DNA from 3 places in the Enterobacter sp. HK169 genome. Region 3 is predicted to be linked to each of the others. Evidence: predicted binding sites of a transcription regulator. Region 3 holds the regulator's gene; each other region holds the start of a gene.
What was found. The regulator Fur, encoded in region 3, represses iron uptake genes when iron is present. The targets are predictions, from matches to a motif close to ATAATAATGAGAACNACTATCAA.

Region 1 (7,178 bases), 1.7 Mb from region 3:
CGGGTGATATTCAGGCCAGAGCCGAACAGGTAGAAGCTGCCGTTCGCCTGCTTGATGAAGGGAACACCGTGCCGTTTATTGCACGCTATCGTAAGGAAGTCACCGGCGGTCTGGATGACACGCAGCTGCGTAACCTGGAGACCCGTCTGGGCTATCTGCGCGAGCTGGAAGAACGTCGTCAGGCGATCCTCAAATCCATCGGCGAACAGGGCAAGCTGACCAGCGAGCTTGAAAGCGCCATTAACGGTACCCTGAGCAAAACCGAACTCGAAGATCTCTATCTGCCGTACAAACCGAAGCGCCGCACGCGCGGGCAGATTGCGATTGAAGCGGGTCTTGAGCCGCTGGCCGACCTGCTGTGGAACGAGCCGTCCCACGATCCGGAAACTGAAGCTGCCAAATTTATCGACGCCGACAAAGGCGTAGCGGACACCAAGGCCGCCCTTGACGGCGCACGCTACATTCTGATGGAGCGCTTCGCCGAAGACGCCGCCCTGCTCGCTAAAGTGCGCGATTACCTGTGGAAGAATGCCCACATCGTCTCTACCGTCGTCGCGGGTAAAGAGGAAGAAGGCGCGAAATTCCGCGACTACTTCGATCACCACGAACCGATCTCTACCGCCCCTTCACACCGCGCGCTGGCGATGTTCCGCGGCCGCAACGAAGGCGTGCTCCAGCTCTCCCTGAACGCCGACCCGCAGTTTGACGAGCCGCCGAAAGAGAGCCACTGCGAGCAGATCATTATCGACCATCTCGGCCTGCGCCTGAACAACGCCCCGGCGGACAGCTGGCGCAAAGGCGTAGTGAGCTGGACCTGGCGCATCAAGGTGCTGATGCACCTCGAAACCGAGCTGATGGGCACCGTGCGCGAGCGCGCCGAAGACGAAGCGATTAACGTCTTCGCCCGTAACCTGCACGACCTGCTGATGGCCGCCCCTGCAGGCCTGCGCGCGACTATGGGTCTCGATCCGGGTCTGCGTACCGGCGTGAAGGTCGCTGTGGTTGACGGCACCGGCAAGCTGGTGGCGACCGATACCATCTATCCGCACACCGGCCAGGCAGCGAAAGCGGCCGTCGTGGTAGCGGCGCTGTGCGAAAAATACAACGTGGAGCTGGTTGCCATCGGCAACGGTACGGCCTCACGCGAAACCGAGCGTTTCTACCTCGACGTGCAGAAGCAGTTCCCGAAAGTGACGGCACAGAAAGTGATCGTCAGCGAAGCGGGGGCATCCGTCTATTCCGCGTCCGAGCTGGCGGCCCAGGAGTTCCCGGACCTGGACGTTTCCCTGCGCGGTGCGGTTTCTATCGCACGCCGCCTGCAGGATCCGCTGGCGGAGCTGGTGAAGATCGACCCGAAATCCATCGGCGTGGGCCAGTATCAGCACGACGTGAGCCAGACTCAGCTGGCGCGCAAGCTGGATGCGGTGGTGGAAGACTGCGTAAACGCCGTCGGCGTTGACCTGAACACCGCTTCCGTTCCCCTGCTGACCCGTGTGGCGGGCTTAACCCGCATGATGGCGCAGAACATCGTCGCCTGGCGTGATGAGAACGGCCAGTTCCAGAACCGTCAGCAGCTGCTGAAGGTGAGCCGTCTGGGGCCAAAAGCCTTTGAGCAGTGTGCGGGCTTCCTGCGCATCAACCACGGCGATAACCCGCTGGATGCCTCCACCGTTCACCCGGAAGCGTACCCGGTTGTGGAGCGCATTCTGGCCGCCACCCAGCAGGCGCTGAAAGATCTTATGGGTGACAGCAGCGCCCTGCGCAACCTGAAAGCCGTTGATTTCACCGACGACAAATTTGGTGTCCCCACCGTCACCGACATCATCAAAGAGCTGGAAAAGCCGGGCCGCGATCCGCGCCCTGAGTTCAAAACGGCGACCTTTGCTGACGGCGTGGAAACCATGAACGACCTGCTGCCCGGCATGGTGCTGGAAGGCGCGGTGACCAACGTCACTAACTTTGGCGCGTTTGTGGATATCGGCGTGCATCAGGACGGTCTGGTGCATATCTCTTCCCTTGCCGACAAGTTCGTTGAAGACCCGCACACCGTGGTCAAAGCGGGCGACATCGTGAAGGTGAAAGTGCTGGAAGTCGATCTGCAGCGCAAGCGTATCGCGCTGACCATGCGTCTGGACGAGCAGCCGGGCGACACCAGCGCGCGCCGCGGCGGCAATGGCGGTGGCCGCGAGCAGCAGCGCCCGGCCGCAAAAGCGGCAAAACCGCGCGGACGTGATGCTCACCCTGCAGGCAACAGCGCGATGATGGATGCGCTGGCGGCAGCGATGGGTAAGAAACGCTAAGGTTGCAATGCCCCTCACCCTAACCCTCTTCCCAAAGGGGAGAGGGGATCGCACGGTGCGGTCTTTCCCCCTCGTCCTCATGGGTGGGGGGAATAAAATCATATCGAAATATATGAAACCGATTGCATAGCCATATTTAAACCACGAATTATCACCCCGTTAACAAATACTCCCCTTTTTGTTTTCCAGGCAATTCAGCAAATATTGAGCCAGGTCAAACAGGCCGTAAATTAATACCGTAAACAACATTCCGTCACAGTTTTAATATTGCTGATAAAAACTATTCTCATTATCATCCCATAGTAGATAATTTAACCTTTCGTGGAATCAGGCGTTATGCAATTCACTCCAGACAGTGCATGGAAGATTACCGGTTTTACCCGCGAAATTAGCCCGGCCTATCGGCAAAAGCTGCTGTCGCTGGGCATGCTGCCCGGCTCGTCATTCCAGGTCGTGCGCGTGGCGCCGCTGGGCGATCCGGTTCATATCGAAACCCGCCGCGTGAATCTGGTGCTGCGTAAGAAAGACCTCGCGTTAATAGAAGTCGAAGCCTTATCCCGATAACAAGCCAGCGGTTTCAGTGAGTCTAAAAAAATGAAAAAGTTAACTATTGGCTTAATTGGCAATCCTAATTCCGGCAAGACTACGCTTTTTAACCAGCTAACCGGAGCCCGCCAGCGCGTGGGCAACTGGGCGGGCGTGACGGTTGAGCGTAAAGAGGGCCAGTTCACGACAACGGACAACCAGGTGACGCTGGTTGACCTTCCCGGCACCTACTCCTTAACCACCATTTCGTCGCAAACCTCGCTCGATGAGCAGATTGCCTGCCACTATATTCTTGGCGGCGACGCGGACCTGCTGATCAACGTGGTCGACGCATCCAATCTCGAACGTAACCTTTATCTGACGCTGCAGCTGCTGGAGCTGGGCATCCCCTGCATCGTGGCGCTCAACATGCTCGACATTGCGGAGAAACAAAAGCTTCGTATCGACGTCGATGCCCTCTCCGCGCGCCTGGGTTGCCCGGTCGTTCCGCTGGTCTCGACGCGCGCTCGCGGTATTGATGCGCTGAAGCTGGCCATTGACCGTCACCAGGGAAATCATGACATTGAGCTGGTGCATTACGCGCAGCCTCTCCTGCGCGAAGCCAATGTGCTGGCGCAGGAGATGGACAAAAGCATGCCTGCGAAACAGCGCCTGTGGCTTGGCCTGCAGATGCTGGAAGGGGATATCTACAGCCGCGCTTACGCCGGGCATGCGGCTGATAAGCTGGACGCGACGGTGGCCCGTCTTAGCGACGAGCTGGACGACCCGGCGCTGCACATCGCCGACGCGCGTTACCAGGCCATCGCCTCGATTTGCGACGTTGTCAGTAACGCGCTGACGGCAGAGCCCAGCCGCTTTACGGCAGCGGTGGATAAGGTCGTGCTTAACCGCTTCCTCGGTTTGCCCATCTTCCTGCTGGTGATGTACGTGATGTTCCTGCTCGCCATTAACATCGGCGGCGCCCTCCAGCCTATTTTCGACGCCGGTTCCGTCGCGGTCTTCGTTCACGGAATTCAGTGGGTGGGTTACACTCTGCACTTCCCTGAATGGTTAACCATCTTCCTCGCACAGGGGATCGGCGGCGGTATCAACACCGTTCTGCCTCTGGTGCCGCAGATCGGCATGATGTATCTGTTCCTCTCGTTCCTGGAAGATTCCGGCTACATGGCGCGCGCCGCGTTCGTGATGGATCGTCTGATGCAGGCGCTGGGTCTGCCAGGTAAATCCTTCGTCCCGCTGATTGTCGGCTTCGGCTGTAACGTACCGTCGGTGATGGGCGCACGCACCCTGGATGCGCCGCGTGAACGTCTGATGACCATCATGATGGCGCCGTTTATGTCCTGCGGTGCCCGTCTGGCCATCTTTGCGGTCTTTGCCGCAGCCTTCTTTGGTCAGCAGGGCGCGCTGGCGGTCTTTTCGCTGTACGTGCTGGGCATCGTGATGGCGATCCTCACCGGTCTGATGCTGAAGCACACCATTATGCGCGGTGAAGCGTCGCCGTTTGTGATGGAGCTGCCGGTGTATCACGTGCCGCATCTGAAAAGCCTGGCGATCCAGACCTGGCAGCGCCTGAAGGGCTTTGTGCTGCGCGCCGGTAAGGTGATTGTCATCGTCAGCATTTTCCTGAGCGCGCTGAACAGCTTCACCCTCAGCGGGCAGGCGGCAGATAACATCAACGACTCTGCCCTCGCCTCCGTCAGCCGCATCATCACGCCGGTCTTCAAACCGATTGGCGTGCATGAGGATAACTGGCAGGCGACCGTCGGGCTGTTCACCGGCGCGATGGCGAAAGAGGTGGTTGTCGGCACCCTGAACACGCTTTACACCGCAGAGAACATTCAGGAACAGGAATTTAATCCGGCAGAGTTTCATCTCGGTCATGAACTGCTGGGTGCCGTAGAGGAAACCTGGCAGAGCCTGAAAGACACCTTCAGCCTGAGCGTGCTGGCGAACCCTATTGAGGCCAGCAAAGGCGACGGCGAAATGGCAACAGGTGCCATGGGCGTGATGGGCGAGAAATTTGGCAGCGCGTCCGCGGCCTACAGCTACCTCATCTTTGTTCTGCTCTACATTCCGTGCATCTCCGTGATGGGGGCGATTGCCCGCGAGTCCAGCCGCGGCTGGATGGGCTTCTCAATCCTGTGGGGGTTAAACATTGCGTACTCGCTGTCGACGCTCTTTTATCAAACCGTTAATTTCAGCCAACATCCGCGCTACAGCCTGGTCTGCATTCTCGCGGTTGTGCTGTTTAACGTGATAGTGCTCGGTTTGCTGCGGCGTGCGCGCAGCCGCGTCGACATCGACCTGCTGGCAAACCGTAAAACCGCCGCGACCTGCTGCAGCAGCCCGGCGGGCGACTGTCACTAAGGAGCAAACCATGGCATCGTTGATTCAGGTTCGTGACCTGCTGGCACTGCAAGGGCGAATGGAGGCGAAACAGCTGAGCCTCAGCCTGCATACGCCGCAGCCGATGATCGATGCCATGCTGGAAAGACTGGAAGCCATGGGGAAAGCCGTGCGGATTCAGGAAGAAGCGGACGGTTGTCTCTCCGGCAGTTGTAAAAGCTGTCCGGAAGGAAAGGCCTGCCTCAGGGAGTGGTGGACGCTGCGTTAACAAAGCCGGGCATCGCTGCCCGGCTTTATCGTATTACTTGTAGACGTCCGCCGTTGCGCGTACGTTTTTGGTCTGTTTTTCTGCACTGGTGACGACGTAGTACGTTCCGCCCAGCTCATCCGCTTTCTTCGACAGCTCTCTGCGAGCATCCATCGGCGCGGTGGTGTCAGACGTAGAAATCTCACCAATTTTCGTCAGATTCATGCTGGCAACTTTATCTTTTTCCAGCTCTTTTGCCGCAAAGACGCCAAATGACAGTGACCCAATAACCAGAGAAGTGACAATACCTGTAACAAGTTTCATAGCCTGACTCTCCATAGGATTGTTTTTTTGATTATCGTAGGCAGAACAACCGCAACGACATCTGGAGTATGGTTGCGGTGTGTTACTTTTTCCAGGCAGGATAGAAAATAATCAGTCGAAACGTTGACTTAACGCAATCAGCGCTGAACAAAATTCCGTCGGATGAGAGATAAACGGGGCATGTGCGGCTTTGGCAATAATCTGCGATTCACTCTCCGGCCAGAGTGAATCCAGCAGCGGAACCACTTTGCGCGGCACAATCCCGTCGAGATAACCGTAGATACGCAGGTGCGGCACCGTCAGCGCGGCCAGCGGCTCGCGCAGGTCAACCGTTTTCAGGAGCTCAAGTCCGCCGTTTAGCACCTCAACCTCCGGCATCGGCAGCGAAAGCACGGTCTGCTTCAGCGTTCGGGCATCCTTACGCGCGGTGTCAGTGCCCATTGTCTGCAATGCCAGGAACCGCTCTACGGTCCGCTGGAAATCTTCGCTCAGCTGCTGCTGGAAGCCCGCCAGCACGTCAGGCTTGATCCCCGGCCACTCTTCCTGCGCGCTAAAACAGGGCGATGACGCCACCGTCACCAGCGCTTTTACGCGTTCAGGCCGCGACAGCGCAATCTGGCTCGCCACCAGCCCGCCCAGGCTCCAGCCCAGCCAGACCGCGTTTTGCGGCGCAGCGTCCAGAACCTGCTGCGCCATTTCATCAAGCGACAACGCGCCATACCCGCGGCTGCGGCCAAAGCCGGGTAAATCCACCAGATGCAGCGTGAAATGCGAGGCAAGTTCCTCACGTATGCAATGCCATATCTCCGCATTCAGGCCCCATCCGTGCAGCAGCACAAGATGGCAATTTCCTGTCCCTACGGTCTGCCACCACAGCGTCTTCATCAGTTACTGTTCTCTTTTTTCACATGGAGGTTGCACATGCTAACAGTACCCGGCTTGTGCTGGCTATGCCAAATGCCGCTGGCGCTCAGCGGGTGGGGCGTCTGCTCCGTCTGCACGCGATCGCTGCAATGGCGTATCGGGATCTGTCCACAATGTGGTTTACCGGCCACGAACCCCTCGTTGCCCTGTGGCCGCTGCCTGAAAAAATCCCCGCCGTGGAGCGCGCTGGTGGCAGTGGATGATTATGTTCCGCCGCTGAACAGGCTGATCCACGCGCTGAAGTTTTCCGGGCAGAGCTCGCTGGCACAGCCCCTTGCCCGACTGCTGTTGCTGGCGGTTTTGCAGGCGCGACGTCACCGGGCACTGCCGAAAATTGACATGGTGGTGAATGTCCCTTTATACCGACGTCGGCACTGGCGGCGCGGCTATAACCAGAGTGATCTGCTCTGCCGTCCCCTCGCACGGTGGCTCGGCTGCCGGTATGAGGCCCGCACGCTGACACGCGTTCATGCCACCGCCATCCAGCATCA
Region 2 (7,178 bases), 1.4 Mb from region 3:
GCAGGCGCGGCACGTAGAGCATGGCGGCGGAGATTTTGTCTGAGATCACCTCGGTCGGGTGGAAGTGGCCGGCATCCAGACACAGCGCGGTCTGGCGGCTGGTGGCGTAACCCATATAGAACTCGTTTGAGCCTACGGTGTAGCTCTCGGCGCCAATGCCGAACAGCTTGCTCTCTACGGCGTCGATGTGGTGCGCCGGGTCCAGCTTCTCGCTGATGGCCTCATCCAGCGCGGCCAGCAGGCGCTGGCGCGGGGCCAGACGGTCGACGGTGATGTCCTTCATGCCGTCCGGGATCCAGATGTTCATCACCGACGGCGTGCCGAGCTGTTCGCCGAAATAGGCCGAAACGCGGCGGCTGGCCTTCACGTGGTCGATCCAGAACTGGCGGATGTCGCCGTCCGCGTGGGCGAGGGTAAAACCGTCCGCGCTCAGCGGATGTGAGAAGCAGGACGGATTAAAGTCCAGGCCCAGCCGGTTGGCTTTCGCCCACTCTACCCAGTTCTTAAAGTGTTCCGGTTTGATTTCGTTGCGCGCCACCGGCTCGTCGGATTCGAGGTAAATCGCATGCAGGTTCAGGCGTTTTGGCCCCGGGATCAGGCTCAGCGCCAGCTCCAGGTCGGCGCGCAGTTCGGTCGCGTTACGCGCTTTGCCGGGGTAGTTACCGGTGGCCTGAATACCACCCGTCAGGGAACCGCCTGGGTTCTCGAAACCGGCGACGTCATCGCCCTGCCAGCAGTGCATGGAGACGGGCAGACGGTCGAGCTGGCGCAGCGCCTCTTCGACATCCACGCCGACGGCGGCGAAACGCTGTTTAGCCAGGCCCCAGGCTTGTTCTAATTGAGTTGTCATGCGCAAAGCTCCTTAGTCAGTCGGTTTTGCTGAAACTGCGCCCGAAAGCGAGCAATTTCACGGCAGGGATTGGGGGTGAATGTGGTCAGGCTGGCGTTAGCCGCCACCACCGAACGGAAGTCGTCAACGCTGGAAAGTTCGTCCAGGGTCATCAGCTGAATGCCGATATTCCCGAGCGTGGAGGCCTCCACGGGACCCGCCACCACGGTGATGCCGCAGGCATCGGCGCAGAGCTGGTTCAGCAGCTGGTTCTGGCAGCCGCCGCCCACGATATGCAGCTGGCTGAACGGTTTTCCGCGAAGGCTCGCCAGCTCGCTGAGGATGTCGGCATACAGCAGGGCGAGGCTGTCAAAAATGCAGCGCGCCAGTTCTGAAGGGCTCGACGGCACCGGCTGCCCGCCCTCGACGCAGGCGGCCTGAATTTCGGCGCTCATGTGCGCCGGGTTGATAAAGCGGTCATCGTTCGGGTTGATCAGGAACGTACAGGCCTTCAGCTTCTCGGTTTCGGCGATAAGCGCGGGCAGGTCGGTAATGTTTTGCTCTTTCAGCACCCGCTGGAGCAGCCACAGCCCCATGATGTTTTTCAGTACGCGGTAGCGGCCTTCGGCACCGCCTTCGTTGGTAATATTTGCCGCCATCGCGGCATCGCTGGCGTACGGGGTTTTGCTCTCAAAGCCCATCAGCGACCAGGTGCCGGACGAGAGGTAAGCCGCGTCTTTGCTTGCAAGTGGGGACGCTATTACCGCGCTGGCGGTATCGTGGCTGGCGACGGCAACGACAGGGATTGCGTTCCCCTGGGGGCAAATCCAGTGACCGATCACGTTACCCGGGTGGGTTGGCGTGCCGAACCAGGAAGGCGAGGCCCCCGTCCAGGCCAGCAGATGTTCGTCCCAGCTATCCGAGTTGATGTTGACCAGCTGCGTGGTGGTGGCGTTGGTATATTCCCAGTTCATGTTGCCGGTCAGGCGATAGCTCAGGTAGTCCGGGATCAGCAGCGCATGGGCCACGTCCGCGACCAGCTCCGGCTGTTGCTCGACCAAAGCACGCAGCTGATAAAGCGTGTTAAACGGCAGAAACTGAATGCCGCTGCGCCCGTAGATGTTGTCCTTGCCAAGCTGGGCGATAGCGTTCGCCATCAGGCCGTCGGTGCGGCTGTCGCGATAAGAAACCGGCAAGCCGACGCGCTCGCCATGGCTATCAAGCAGAACGAAGTCTACGCCCCAGGTATCAATGCCGATGCTGTCGATGCGAATGCCGTCGTTGCAGACGTTGTTCAGTCCGGTACGGATCTCCGCCTCCAGGGCATCGATATCCCAGGTATCAAAACCGTCCTGCTTTTGCAGGCAGTTGGCGAAACGGTGCATTTCGCGAAGCGAAAGCGCGTGCTGCTCACGGTCCCAGCTCGCGAGCATTACGCGGCCGCTGGATGCGCCTAAATCGACAGCCACACAATGGCGAAAAGTCATGGTCGGGTCCTTTCTTAAGTCATTAGCGGTGAGTGTAAAAAAGGGAAGAAAAAGTCACCTTCTCACCACTGACAGGCCAAATCTCGCGCTGGCAAGAAAGCAAAGGTGAATGTGAGGGCGTTCACAGTTTCCAGCAGTGACGGGATGCTCAGGCAGTGTGACGCTGAGCGCATTTCCCGATCTTTCCCCCTGTTTCTTGAAAAATGGACAGCTTTTGCGAGGTTTACTGCCAAAAATTGAAGGTGAGTGTGGGAGGCCTTAATTACTATTTTGAGAACATTTTTCATTGGTGGGGGCCGTTATGACCGTACTGCACTGCGTGGATTTTTTTCCTTCAGGAGGTTCGCCTGTCGCGATTGAGCCACGGCTTCCTCAGGCTGCGTTCCCGGAGCATCATCATGATTTTCACGAAATTGTGATTGTTGAGCGCGGGACGGGTATTCATGTTTTCAATGGCCAGCCTTATACCATCAGCGGCGGTACGGTGTGCTTCGTGCGCGACCACGACCGGCACCTGTATGAACATACCGACAACCTGTATCTGACGAATGTGCTTTACCGTTCCCCGGACGCGTTCCAGTTTCTTTCGGGGCTGAGCCAGCTGTTGCCCCAGGAGCAAGACGGACACTATCCGTCGCACTGGCGGGTGAATCAGTCCATCCTGCAGCAGGTGCGTCAGCTGGTGAGCCAGATGGAGAGAAGCGAGGACGGGCAGGAGACGCACGCCATTGCCACGCGCGAACTGCTGTTTATGCAGCTTCTGGTGCTGCTGCGCCGCAGCAGCCTGGTGGAAGGGCTGGAAGATAACAACGCGCGCCTGAACTATCTGATGGCCTGGCTGGAAGATCATTTTGCCGAGGATGTCTGCTGGGAAACCCTTGCGGATGATTTTTCCCTGTCGTTGCGGACCCTGCATCGCCAGCTTAAACAGCACACCGGACTGACGCCGCAACGCTACCTTAACCGTCTGCGCCTGATCAAAGCGCGTCATCTTTTACGTCATACCGACGATAGCGTCACTGATATTGCCTATTGCTGCGGTTTTGGCGACAGCAATCACTTTTCAACGCTATTTCGCCGGGAATTTAACTGGTCTCCGCGCGATATTCGCCAGGGAAAAGACGCGATGCTTCAGTAACGCGAGGGCAGTCACCGTTTTATTTCCGCAAAAAAGCTAATAGTGTCAGGTTATTCGGCGTAGAGGTCGTGGTGTGGCTGCTCAGTTAATTCTTCGCAAAGATGATTTTTTTGCCTCCGCGAGTCAGGCTGTCACGGTGGCCGATCGCTACCCGCAGGACGTCTTTGCCGAACATACCCACGAGTTTTGCGAGCTGGTGCTGGTTTGGCGCGGTAACGGCCTGCACATCCTCAACGACCGTCCCTACCGCATCACGCGCGGAGACCTGTTCTACATTCGCGCGGATGATAAACACTCCTACGCCTCGGTTAACGACCTGGTGCTGCAGAACGTTATTTACTGTCCGGACAGGCTCAAGCTTAACGTGGACTGGGCCGCGAGCATTCCGGGCTTTCTTGATGCTAAGGGTTCTCCGCACTGGCGCTTAAGCAGTAGCGGCATGGCTCAGGTACGGCAGGTTATTTCTCAACTGGAGCAGGAGAGCCAGAAGAACGACCCCGTTGCTAACCAGCTGGCGGAGTTGCTTTTCGCCCAGCTGGTGATGACGTTGAAGCGCCATCGTTACGCCACTGATAACCCCTCCGCCACAACGCAGGAAGCGCTGCTGGATAAGCTCATCACCCGGCTTGCGGGCAGCCTGAATAAAAACTTTGTACTGGAGAAATTCTGCGAGCAGGAACAGTGCAGCGAGCGCGCGTTGCGCCAGCATTTCCGCACCCTGACCGGGATGACGGTGAACCACTATCTGCGCCAGCTGCGCATCTGCCATGCACAATATCTCCTCCAGCATACGGAGTGGATGGTCAGTGATGTGGCGATGCGCTGCGGCTTTGAGGACAGTAACTACTTTTCAGTGGTGTTTAACCGCGAGGTGGGGATGACGCCGGTACAGTGGCGTCATCGCAGCCGAAAGGGGACGTAATCAGTTTGCCATGCCGAGGCCGACGATATTGGCAGCGATAATAATCACCACGCAGCCGAGGCTCAGTACGCCAACCGGACGACGTCCGGCGTTCGTCCACTCTTTCAGCACCAGCCCAACCAGCCCGCCGCAAAGTACGTAGAAACTCATGTGCAGCATCCAGCTTATATAGTCGTATTGCGCCGGAATGCTGGCGTGGCCCCAGGCGTAGAAGAAGAACTGCAAATACCACATCAGGCCGCCCAGAGCGGAGAGCAACACGTTGGTGATGATGAGCGATGTTGCCAGCGAGAAATCGGTTTTTACCGACAGGTTTTTTACTTTTGCCAGACGAATGAAGCAGAAGCCCAGGTTAACCATCGCGCCGCCACCCATAATCACGACATAGCTTGGTAGCGCAACGTACAGCGGATCGACGCCCAGCGCGGCAGCCGCTTCGTGCATCGGTTTGGCGGCGTTCATGGCGAACGACATGCCGGCCGAGAAAATGCCGCACATCACCGCCAGCAGCAGACCTTTCTTCAGGTTAAAATCTTCAGCTTTAATGCCCATCTTGCGTTCTTTCAACTGCCCCGCGCGCGTCACAATTCCTACGCCAATGACCGCCACCAGCACGCCCAGGAGCGTCATCCGCCCACCCTGAGTATTAATAAGCACGTCGAAATTGCCGTTGAGAATTGGCGTCATCAGGGTACCGACGATCAGCGTGATGCCAATCGCGATACCAATCCCCATCGACATGCCAAGATAACGCATGGTGAGGCCATAGTTGATGTTGCCGACGCCCCACATCGCGCCGAACAGGAACACCGGCAGCAGGGTGGCGGCGCTGAAGGAGGAGAAGTAGCCCCAGAAATCGGGCAGCAGCATGGCGCTAATGGTCCAGGGCAAAATCAGCCAGGACACGATACCGCCAACGGACCACATGGTTTCCCATGACCAGCCTCTCACTTTTTTAAACGGAGCATAGAAACAGGCTGCACTGGCAGCGCCTATCAAATGCCAGAAGATACCCATCGTAATCGCATGATTCATTTTTACACCCTCATCGTTTTTATCGTCAGTGGCTTCCCACCGACTTGAGGAGTGTAAAAATTAGGCGGTTTGGAGACCTTCAGAAGGTTGCCGCAGATGTGTTCTGGATGGCAATCAGCACGTTAACCGCGTGAGCAGACTCACAATTTCGCGATTAATCGAAAAACGAATAACCTTATAAAAACTACGGCATTGATAATCATTTTCAATATCATTTAATTAACTATAATGAACCAACTGCTTACGCGGCATTAACAGCTGTGCCGCCCGACAATAATGGAGAGGATTATGAGTTATACACTGCCATCCCTGCCGTATGCCTACGACGCACTGGAACCGCATTTCGACAAGCAGACGATGGAAATCCATCACACTAAACACCACCAGACCTATGTGAACAACGCGAACGCCGCGCTGGAAAGCCTGCCAGAGTTCGCTAACCTGTCTGCTGAAGAGCTGATCACCAAGCTGGACCAGCTGCCAGCGGACAAGAAAACCGTTCTGCGTAACAACGCTGGCGGCCACGCTAACCACAGCCTGTTCTGGAAAGGCCTGAAGACCGGTACCACCCTGCAGGGCGACCTGAAAGCGGCTATCGAGCGCGACTTCGGCTCCGTTGACAACTTCAAAGCGGAATTCGAAAAAGCCGCTGCAACCCGTTTCGGCTCTGGCTGGGCGTGGCTGGTTCTGAAAGGCGACAAGCTGGCGGTGGTTTCTACTGCTAACCAGGACTCCCCGCTGATGGGTGAAGCGATTTCTGGCGCATCCGGCTTCCCAATCCTGGGTCTGGACGTGTGGGAACACGCTTACTACCTGAAATTCCAGAACCGTCGTCCGGACTACATCAAAGCCTTCTGGGACGTGGTGAACTGGGACGAAGCAGCAGCGCGTTTCGCCGCTAAAAAATAAGGTTGCATTGACGCCTGTGAGAAGCGAGTCTTATGACTCGCTTTTTTTGTATCTGCGTAATGGAGGCAGCAATGCATTACCCGGTGAACGTGTTTACAGGCAAGGTAAGGGAGTACGACGGCAGCCGCCCGAGTGCCATCGCCAAAATTCAGGTCGACGGTGAGTTGACGTTAACCGACCTCGGGCTTGCGGGTGACGAGCAGGCCGAAAAGAAAATCCACGGCGGGCCCGATCGCGCGCTGTGCCACTACCCGCGTGAACACTATCAGCACTGGAAAACCGAGTTTCCCGAGCAGACGGACCTCTTTGTTGCTCCCGCGTTTGGCGAGAATCTCTCCACCGAAGGGCTCACCGAAAAGAACGTGTTTATCGGTGATATCTACCGCTGGGGCGATGCCCTGATTCAGGTGACGCAGCCACGCTCGCCGTGCTTCAAGCTCAACTACCACTTCGGTATTCAGGATATGTCGGCCCAGCTGCAAAAAGCGGGTAAAACCGGCTGGCTGTATCGCGTGGTGCTGGCTGGGCAGGTTTCAGCGGACGCGCCGCTTGAGCTGGCGTCGCGCCTGAGCGATGTGTCTGTTTATGACGCCTGCGCCATTGCCTGGCATATGCCGTTTGACGACGAACAGTATCACCGCCTGCTGTCGGCGGCGGGATTATCCATCAGCTGGACAAGAACGATGCAGAAGCGGCGTTTAAGCAGCAAGATCGAGGATAATTCGCGGAGATTGTGGGGGAAATAGTCCTCCGCAGAAAGTAGGCCGGGTAAGGCGAAGCCGCCACCCGGCACTAACAGCTACGAACGCTTATACAACGGCAGCCACAGCGTTAACCGTAGTCCACCCAGCGGGCTAT
Region 3 (7,178 bases):
TCTCCTCCAGCAACAAAGCCTATAAAGAAGACTGGTCCGGGGATAAGAGCGGCATTAGCCTTTACAAAGCCGCTGCAAAATTTAAATACGGTCCGGTCTGGGCGCGCGGTGGTTATATTCAGCCAACTGGCCAGACTCTGTTAGCACCGCACTGGAGCTTTATGCCGGGTACCTATCAGGGTGCCGAAGCCGGGGCGAACTTTGACTACGGTGATGCGGGTGCGTTGAGCTTCTCCTATATGTGGACCAACGAGTACAAAGCACCGTGGCACATCGAAATGGACAAGTTCTACCAGAACGATAAAAAAACCAAAGTCGATTACCTGCACTCGCTGGGCGCGAAGTACGACTTCAAAAACGATCTGGTGCTGGAAGCGGCATTTGGTCAGGCACAGGGCTATGTCGATCAGTACTTTGCTAAGGCCAGCTATAAATTCGATGTCGCGGGTAGCCCGCTGAGCACCAGCTACCAGTTCTACGGTACGCGCGACAAAGTCAGCAACGGTGGCGTCAACGACATTTATGACGGCACCGCGTGGCTACAGGCGTTAACCTTCGGCTACAAGGTCGGTCAGGTTGATTTGCGTCTGGAAGGCACATGGGTGAAGGCGGAAGGGCAGCAGGGCTACTTCCTGCAGCGTATGACCCCGACCTACGCCTCCTCCAACGGTCGTCTTGATATCTGGTGGGATAACCGCTCAGACTTCAACGCCGACGGCGAGAAAGCGGTCTTCTTCGGCGCAATGTATGACCTGAAAAACTGGAACCTGCCTGGCTGGGCGGTGGGCGCTTCTTACGCTTACGCCTGGGACGCAAAACCTGCCGATATGGCCACGCCGGACGCATACTACGATCCCAACTATCGCCTGAAAGAGTCTTCCTACAGCCTCGATGCTATCTATACCCTGCAGGATGGCCGTGCGAAAGGCACGATGTTCAAACTGCACTTCACCCAGTATGACAACCACTCCGATATCCCGAGCTATGCGGGCGGTTACGGCAACATCTTCCAGGATGAGCGTGACGTGAAATTCATGGTTATTGCCCCATTCACCATCTTCTGATAAACGCACCGGCGGGCTGAGTCCCGCCGGTATGGAGAATGCACATGATGAAAAAAATCGTAATCGTCGCGTTGCTGGCTTCAGGGCTGGCGGCGTGTGCTCAGAATCAGGCGCCGAAAGAGGACTCCCGTCTGAAGGAAGCGTATAGCGCCTGCATAAATACTGCGGAAGGATCGCCGGAGAAAATTCAGGCCTGTCAGAGCGTGCTGAACGTGCTGAAGAAAGAGAAAGCGCATGAGCAGTTCGCGACGCAGGAAAACGTCCGCGTGATGGATTATCAGGCCTGCATTCAGGCGCGTAAAACCGGTAACGATCAGGAAGTGGAGAAGCGTTGCGATAAGATCTGGAACGAGATACGCAACAACAATAAATAAGTTGCTTTACGCCCGGTGGCGCTGCGCTTACCGGGCCTACAAAGGTGTCATAGCCCGTAGGTCCGGTAAGCGCAGCGCCACCGGGCTTTTTCCAGGCAAAAAAAAAGCCAACCTTGCGGCTGGCTCAGAGTATGAATCTTATTATTTCGCGTCGTGCGCGTGATCGTCTTCGCGGCAATCGCCTTCAGCGCAGTGACCGTAAAGGTACAGGCTGTGGTTCGTCAGGCGGATGCCATGACGCGCCGCGATTTCACGCTGGCGCGCTTCGATGGAATCATCGCTGAATTCAATGACCTTGCCGCAATCGAGGCAGATCAGGTGATCGTGGTGCTGCTGCTGGGTCAGTTCGAAAACAGATTTACCGCCTTCGAAATTATGACGGGTAACAATGCCCGCGTCATCAAACTGGTTCAGCACGCGATAGACGGTAGCCAGCCCAATCTCTTCACCCATGTCGATAAGACGTTTATAAAGGTCTTCCGCACTGACATGGTGATTGTCTGGACCCTGAAGCACTTCAAGGATTTTTAACCGAGGAAGCGTAACTTTCAGGCCAGCCTTCTTTAATGCGGTATTGTTGTCAGTCATGCGGAATCTGTCCTGTTGCTAAACGATTCACTTCTGTAGGAAGTGACAGAAAATGCACCCGGGATAATGCGTCTCATTATAGAACTGCCATGGCTAAATGAAAACTGCAAGTCTCAGGCAAAATATGCTTATAAAAACGTGGTATCACCAACAAACTTGCTCAATGGAAAACCACGTTTTATCAGGGAGACATTGTACAGGTCTGGGCGAAAAAGTTAAAAGATTGTAGCGATTAATTTAATCGGTTTGACCTGGAGCATGGGCGCAACCGCAGTTGCGCCGCGATAAAATCAGGCGTTCAGAATATCATCCAGGTGCAGTTCTTCACGGATCTGCTTCACCCACTTCTCAACGCGCTCTGCGGTCAGTTCTGGCTGACGGTCTTCGTCGATGGCCAGGCCTACGAAATGATCGTCATCGGCCAGGCCTTTAGACGCTTCGAAGTGGTAACCGGCGGTCGGCCAGTGGCCTACGATAACCGCGCCGTTCGGCTCAATGATATCGCGGATGGTGCCCAGCGCGTCACAGAAGTATTCGGCGTAGTCTTCCTGATCGCCACAGCCAAACAGGGCGACCAGCTTACCGTTGAAGTCCACTTCTTCCAGCGTCGGGAAGAAATCATCCCAGTCGCACTGGGCTTCACCGTAGTACCAGGTTGGGATACCCAGCAGCAGAATGTCATAGCCTTCCAGATCTTCTTTGCTGCTCTTGGCGATGTCATGCACATCAGCAACGTCTTTACCGAGCTGTTTTTGAATGTTTTTTGCGATATTTTCGGTATTGCCGGTATCACTGCCAAAGAAAATGCCGATGATTGCCATGAGTAAAATAACCTCTTGAAACTTAATAGTATGGTGGCGCAATTCGGCCACGGATAAGGGCAATAATAGCAGAACTGGCAACCCTGCGGAAACAGCTATCGCGCAGGACTGCACTCTGTGCTACATGAAAAGGGTGAGAAAGGGGATTTTCAGACTTATGCCTGGCTGCGTAACGTCTCAAGCTGGACGAGCAACATCTCTTCAATGAGCTCGCTGCGGCTGATATTTCGGGCGTCAGCCAGCTCGTTCAGCGCGTCGACGGCGTCGGCGTTAAGCTTCAGTTCGACACGCTTAAGCCCACGATTTTTATCGCGTTTAAGCTGGTTGCGTTTATTGATACGCAGCTGTTCATCGCGCGAAAGCGGATTCGTCTTGGGTCGTCCCGGGCGACGCTCATTCGCGAACAGATCTAGTGTCGTACGGTCCGTTTGTTCTTTGGCCATGATTCTGAGACTTCGGGGGAAACACGCCGCCCTGCTAATGCCCGGGCGATAAGCGCGCCATCATACATCACCAAAAACGGCACGCCAACGACTGGAAGCCCGCAGCCTTCCAGTCGCTTTCTTTTTAATCAATTTGCAGTATCAGTGAGATAGCGGCGAATGGCGCGCAGTACAGCATCCGGTTTTTCCGCATGCACCCAGTGCCCGGCACCGGCAATCACGTGGGCGCGAGCCTGCGGGAATTGGGTCAGCAGCGTGTCGCGGTACGCGTCGGTAACGTAAGGCGAGTTTCCACCGCGAATAAAGAGGGTAGGGTGTGGCCAGGCCGGGACGGTTTCCCAGCCCACGATGTTATTGTACTGCTCCCAGAGTACCGGCACGTTAAAACGCCATTGGCCGTCAACAAACGACTTCAGCAGGAACTGCACGACGCCTTCTTCATCAAGATGCTCACGCATGACGGCAGCCGCCTGTTGGCGCGTCGCGACACCCGCTTTTGTGACCGCATTAATGGCGGCAAAAATCTCGTCGTGACGGCGGACGTCATAATCCACGGGCGCGACGTCAATCACCACCAGGCCGCTAATACGGTCCGGGGCCAGTGCCGTCAGGGCCATCACCGCTTTGCCACCCATTGAATGCCCGATGAGGGTCACCTTTTGCAGGTCGTGGGCATCCAGCGTATCCAGCAGATCCTGCGCCATCGCCGCGTAGGTCATCTCGTCGGAACGCCCGGAAAGACCATGATTGCGCATATCGACCTGTAAAATATCGTGGTCGGTAACCAGATCGCGCGCCAGCACGCCCAGGTTATCCAGACTGCCAAAAAGCCCGTGAACCAGTACGATGGGAGAATTATTGTTCGGCGATTGTGCAGTTTGCGCTCGGGTATTCAATTTCATGGCAAAGTTCTTTTTTTACGTATGTCAGGTTAGGGTATCATGTTGACCATTCTGCCGCCCGGCTGCAAGGTTCCAGTTTAATCTGACTTTTGCGGCCAACCTGGTTTGACGCTATCCGCTGTTGGGATTTGACCTTATAATCCCAATGACTTGTATTCAGATAAGATATCGCACTGGATTAAGATGAAAACAATCGAAGTTGATGACGAACTCTATCAGTATATTGCCAGCCAGACGCGGCATATCGGGGAGAGCGCGTCCGACATTTTACGGCGCATGCTTAAAATTTCCGCCGCTTCACAGCCTGCTACCCCAGTCACCAAAGATGTCGTGTCTCAGCCGAGCGTTGTTGCACAAGCAAAACCTGCCGTGACGCCGGCAAAAGATAAAGTGCGCGCGATGCGCGAGCTGCTGCTCTCCGATGAATACGCGGAGCAGAAAAAGGCGGTTAACCGCTTTATGCTGGTGCTGTCTACACTTTACTCACTGGATAACAAAGCGTTTGCTGAAGCGACCGAGTCGCTTCACGGCCGTACTCGCGTCTACTTCGCGGGCGACGAGCAGACGCTGCTGCAAAATGGCAATCAAACCAAACCCAAACATGTTCCTGGCACCCCGTACTGGGTGATCACCAATACCAATACGGGCCGCAAGTGCAGCATGATTGAACACATCATGCAGTCCATGCAGTTCCCGGCGGAATTGATTGAAAAGGTTTGCGGTACAATTTAACCCTTGCATCAGAAGGACCCGGTAATGGCAAATCACAGCCGTGCAGGCCAACCTGCACAACAAAGCGATTTGATTAACGTCGCTCAGCTGACCGCGCAGTATTACGTGCTGAAACCGGTCGTGGGCAACGCAGAACACGCAGTGAAGTTTGGTACATCTGGTCACCGCGGCAGCGCGGCGCGCCACAGCTTTAACGAACCGCACATTCTGGCCATTGCTCAGGCCATTGCGGAAGAGCGCGCTAAAAACGGCGTTACCGGTCCGTGCTATGTGGGGAAAGATACCCATGCCCTGTCTGAACCGGCGTTCATCTCTGTTGTGGAAGTGCTGGCGGCAAACGGCGTCGATGTGATTGTTCAGGAGAACAATGGCTTCACCCCGACGCCTGCGGTCTCTAACGCCATCCTGGTGCACAACAAAAAAGGTGGCGCGCTGGCGGACGGTATCGTTATCACGCCATCCCACAATCCGCCGGAAGACGGTGGTATCAAATACAACCCGCCTAACGGTGGCCCGGCCGACACTAACGTCACCAAAGTGGTGGAAGATCGTGCGAACGCGCTGCTGGCTGACGGTCTGAAAGGCGTGAAGCGTATTTCTCTGGATGCTGCCATGGCGTCCGGTCACGTGAAAGAGCAGGATCTGGTTCAGCCGTTCGTGGAAGGGCTGGCGGATATCGTCGATATGGCGGCCATCCAGAAAGCCGGCCTGAAGCTGGGCGTGGATCCGCTGGGCGGCTCCGGTATCGAATACTGGAAACGTATCGCCGAGCACTACAAGCTGGATCTGACCATCGTGAACGATCACGTCGATCAGACCTTCCGCTTTATGCACCTGGATAAAGACGGCGCGATCCGTATGGACTGCTCCTCCGAGTGCGCGATGGCGGGCCTGCTGGCGCTGCGTGATAAATTCGATCTGGCGTTTGCTAATGATCCGGATTATGACCGTCACGGTATCGTCACGCCTGCCGGGCTGATGAACCCGAACCACTATCTGGCTGTTGCAATTAACTATCTGTTCCAGCACCGCCCGCAGTGGGGCAAAGAGGTGGCCGTCGGTAAAACGCTGGTTTCCTCCGCGATGATCGACCGCGTGGTCGAGGCGCTGGGCCGCAAGCTGGTGGAAGTGCCGGTCGGCTTCAAATGGTTCGTTGACGGTCTGCACGACGGCAGCTTCGGCTTCGGCGGTGAAGAAAGCGCGGGCGCATCTTTCCTGCGTTTCGACGGCACGCCATGGTCAACCGATAAAGACGGCATCATCATGTGCCTGCTGGCGGCGGAGATCACCGCGGTCACCGGTAAGAACCCGCAGGAACACTACAACGACCTGGCGGCACGCTTTGGTGCACCAAGCTATAACCGTATTCAGGCTAGCGCGACGTCAGCTCAGAAAGCGGCCCTGTCCAAACTATCTCCGGAGATGGTCAGCGCAAGCACCCTGGCAGGCGATCCGATCACCGCGCGTCTGACGGCGGCACCGGGCAACGGCGCATCCATTGGTGGTCTGAAAGTGATGACTGAGAACGGCTGGTTCGCCGCGCGTCCGTCCGGTACGGAAGATGCGTATAAAATCTATTGCGAAAGCTTCCTCGGCGCTGAGCACCGTCAGCAGATTGAGAAAGAAGCGGTAGAGATTGTCAGCGAAGTGCTGAAAAACGCGTAAGTGCGGTATGGGTGCGGGCTGATGCCCTCACCCCGGCCCTCTCCCACAGGGAGAGGGAGAAAACACTAAAAACGGCAACCCCTGGGTTGCCGTTTTGCTTTTACCTAACTATGTTTGTTCTTCAATTCAAACCGCGGTGACACCAGACCGTACAGCGTCCAGCCCATAAAGGTCACCATTGCCCCGTAGAGCATCGCTTCCTGGCCGGATGAGTAGAGCGCATAAAAGCTGTAGATTGCCCCAATCAGCGCCACGATATTGGCCGCACGCGCTTTGCGTGGATCCACCTTCGCCACCTTCTGAATGATCACCAGCGCTGCCATCGACAGGATATACGGAATGATGTTCGTCACCACCGCCAGGTTGACCAGCACGTTGAACTGGCTGTTCAGCGACGGGCTAATGGTCATCAGCGACAATCCGCTCTGGAAGATGACAATCGCCAGCATGCCCTGCACCGGCGCATCCGCTTTGGTCACGCGGGAGAAGATTTTTGGGAAGTAACCTTCATCAGCCGAGGATTTAAAGACCTGTGCGATGGTGAACTGCCAGCCGAGGAGTGAACCGCAGCAGGACATCACCATCAGCC

Region 1: a site for Fur is predicted at 2,574-2,596, ahead of feoA (ferrous iron transporter A). Genes of this name have one in related genera too.
Region 2: a site for Fur is predicted at 5,604-5,626, ahead of sodA (superoxide dismutase [Mn]). Genes of this name have one in related genera too.

Annotation. Positions count from the first base shown of each region.
Region 1 is NZ_CP017087.1:2,583,990-2,591,167, forward strand. Features, by position in the region: gene EnteroDNA1_RS12355 (Tex family protein) at 1-2,300, shown strand, start outside; gene feoA (ferrous iron transporter A) at 2,637-2,864, shown strand; gene feoB (Fe(2+) transporter permease subunit FeoB) at 2,895-5,213, shown strand; gene feoC ([Fe-S]-dependent transcriptional repressor FeoC) at 5,224-5,460, shown strand; gene EnteroDNA1_RS12375 (YdgH/BhsA/McbA-like domain containing protein) at 5,494-5,763, opposite strand; gene bioH (pimeloyl-ACP methyl ester esterase BioH) at 5,875-6,648, opposite strand; gene gntX (DNA utilization protein GntX) at 6,685-7,178, shown strand, end outside.
Region 2 is NZ_CP017087.1:2,842,593-2,849,770, reverse strand. Features, by position in the region: gene rhaA (L-rhamnose isomerase) at 1-850, opposite strand, end outside; gene rhaB (rhamnulokinase) at 847-2,316, opposite strand; gene rhaS (HTH-type transcriptional activator RhaS) at 2,618-3,454, shown strand; gene rhaR (HTH-type transcriptional activator RhaR) at 3,528-4,376, shown strand; gene rhaT (L-rhamnose/proton symporter RhaT) at 4,377-5,411, opposite strand; gene sodA (superoxide dismutase [Mn]) at 5,700-6,320, shown strand; gene yiiM (6-hydroxyaminopurine reductase) at 6,392-7,066, shown strand; gene cpxA (envelope stress sensor histidine kinase CpxA) at 7,120-7,178, opposite strand, start outside.
Region 3 is NZ_CP017087.1:4,239,715-4,246,892, forward strand. Features, by position in the region: gene chiP (chitoporin ChiP) at 1-1,064, shown strand, start outside; gene chiQ (ChiQ/YbfN family lipoprotein) at 1,112-1,438, shown strand; gene fur (ferric iron uptake transcriptional regulator) at 1,580-2,026, opposite strand; gene fldA (flavodoxin FldA) at 2,317-2,847, opposite strand; gene ybfE (LexA regulated protein) at 3,003-3,290, opposite strand; gene ybfF (esterase) at 3,419-4,192, opposite strand; gene seqA (replication initiation negative regulator SeqA) at 4,376-4,924, shown strand; gene pgm (phosphoglucomutase (alpha-D-glucose-1,6-bisphosphate-dependent)) at 4,949-6,589, shown strand; gene potE (putrescine-ornithine antiporter) at 6,694-7,178, opposite strand, start outside.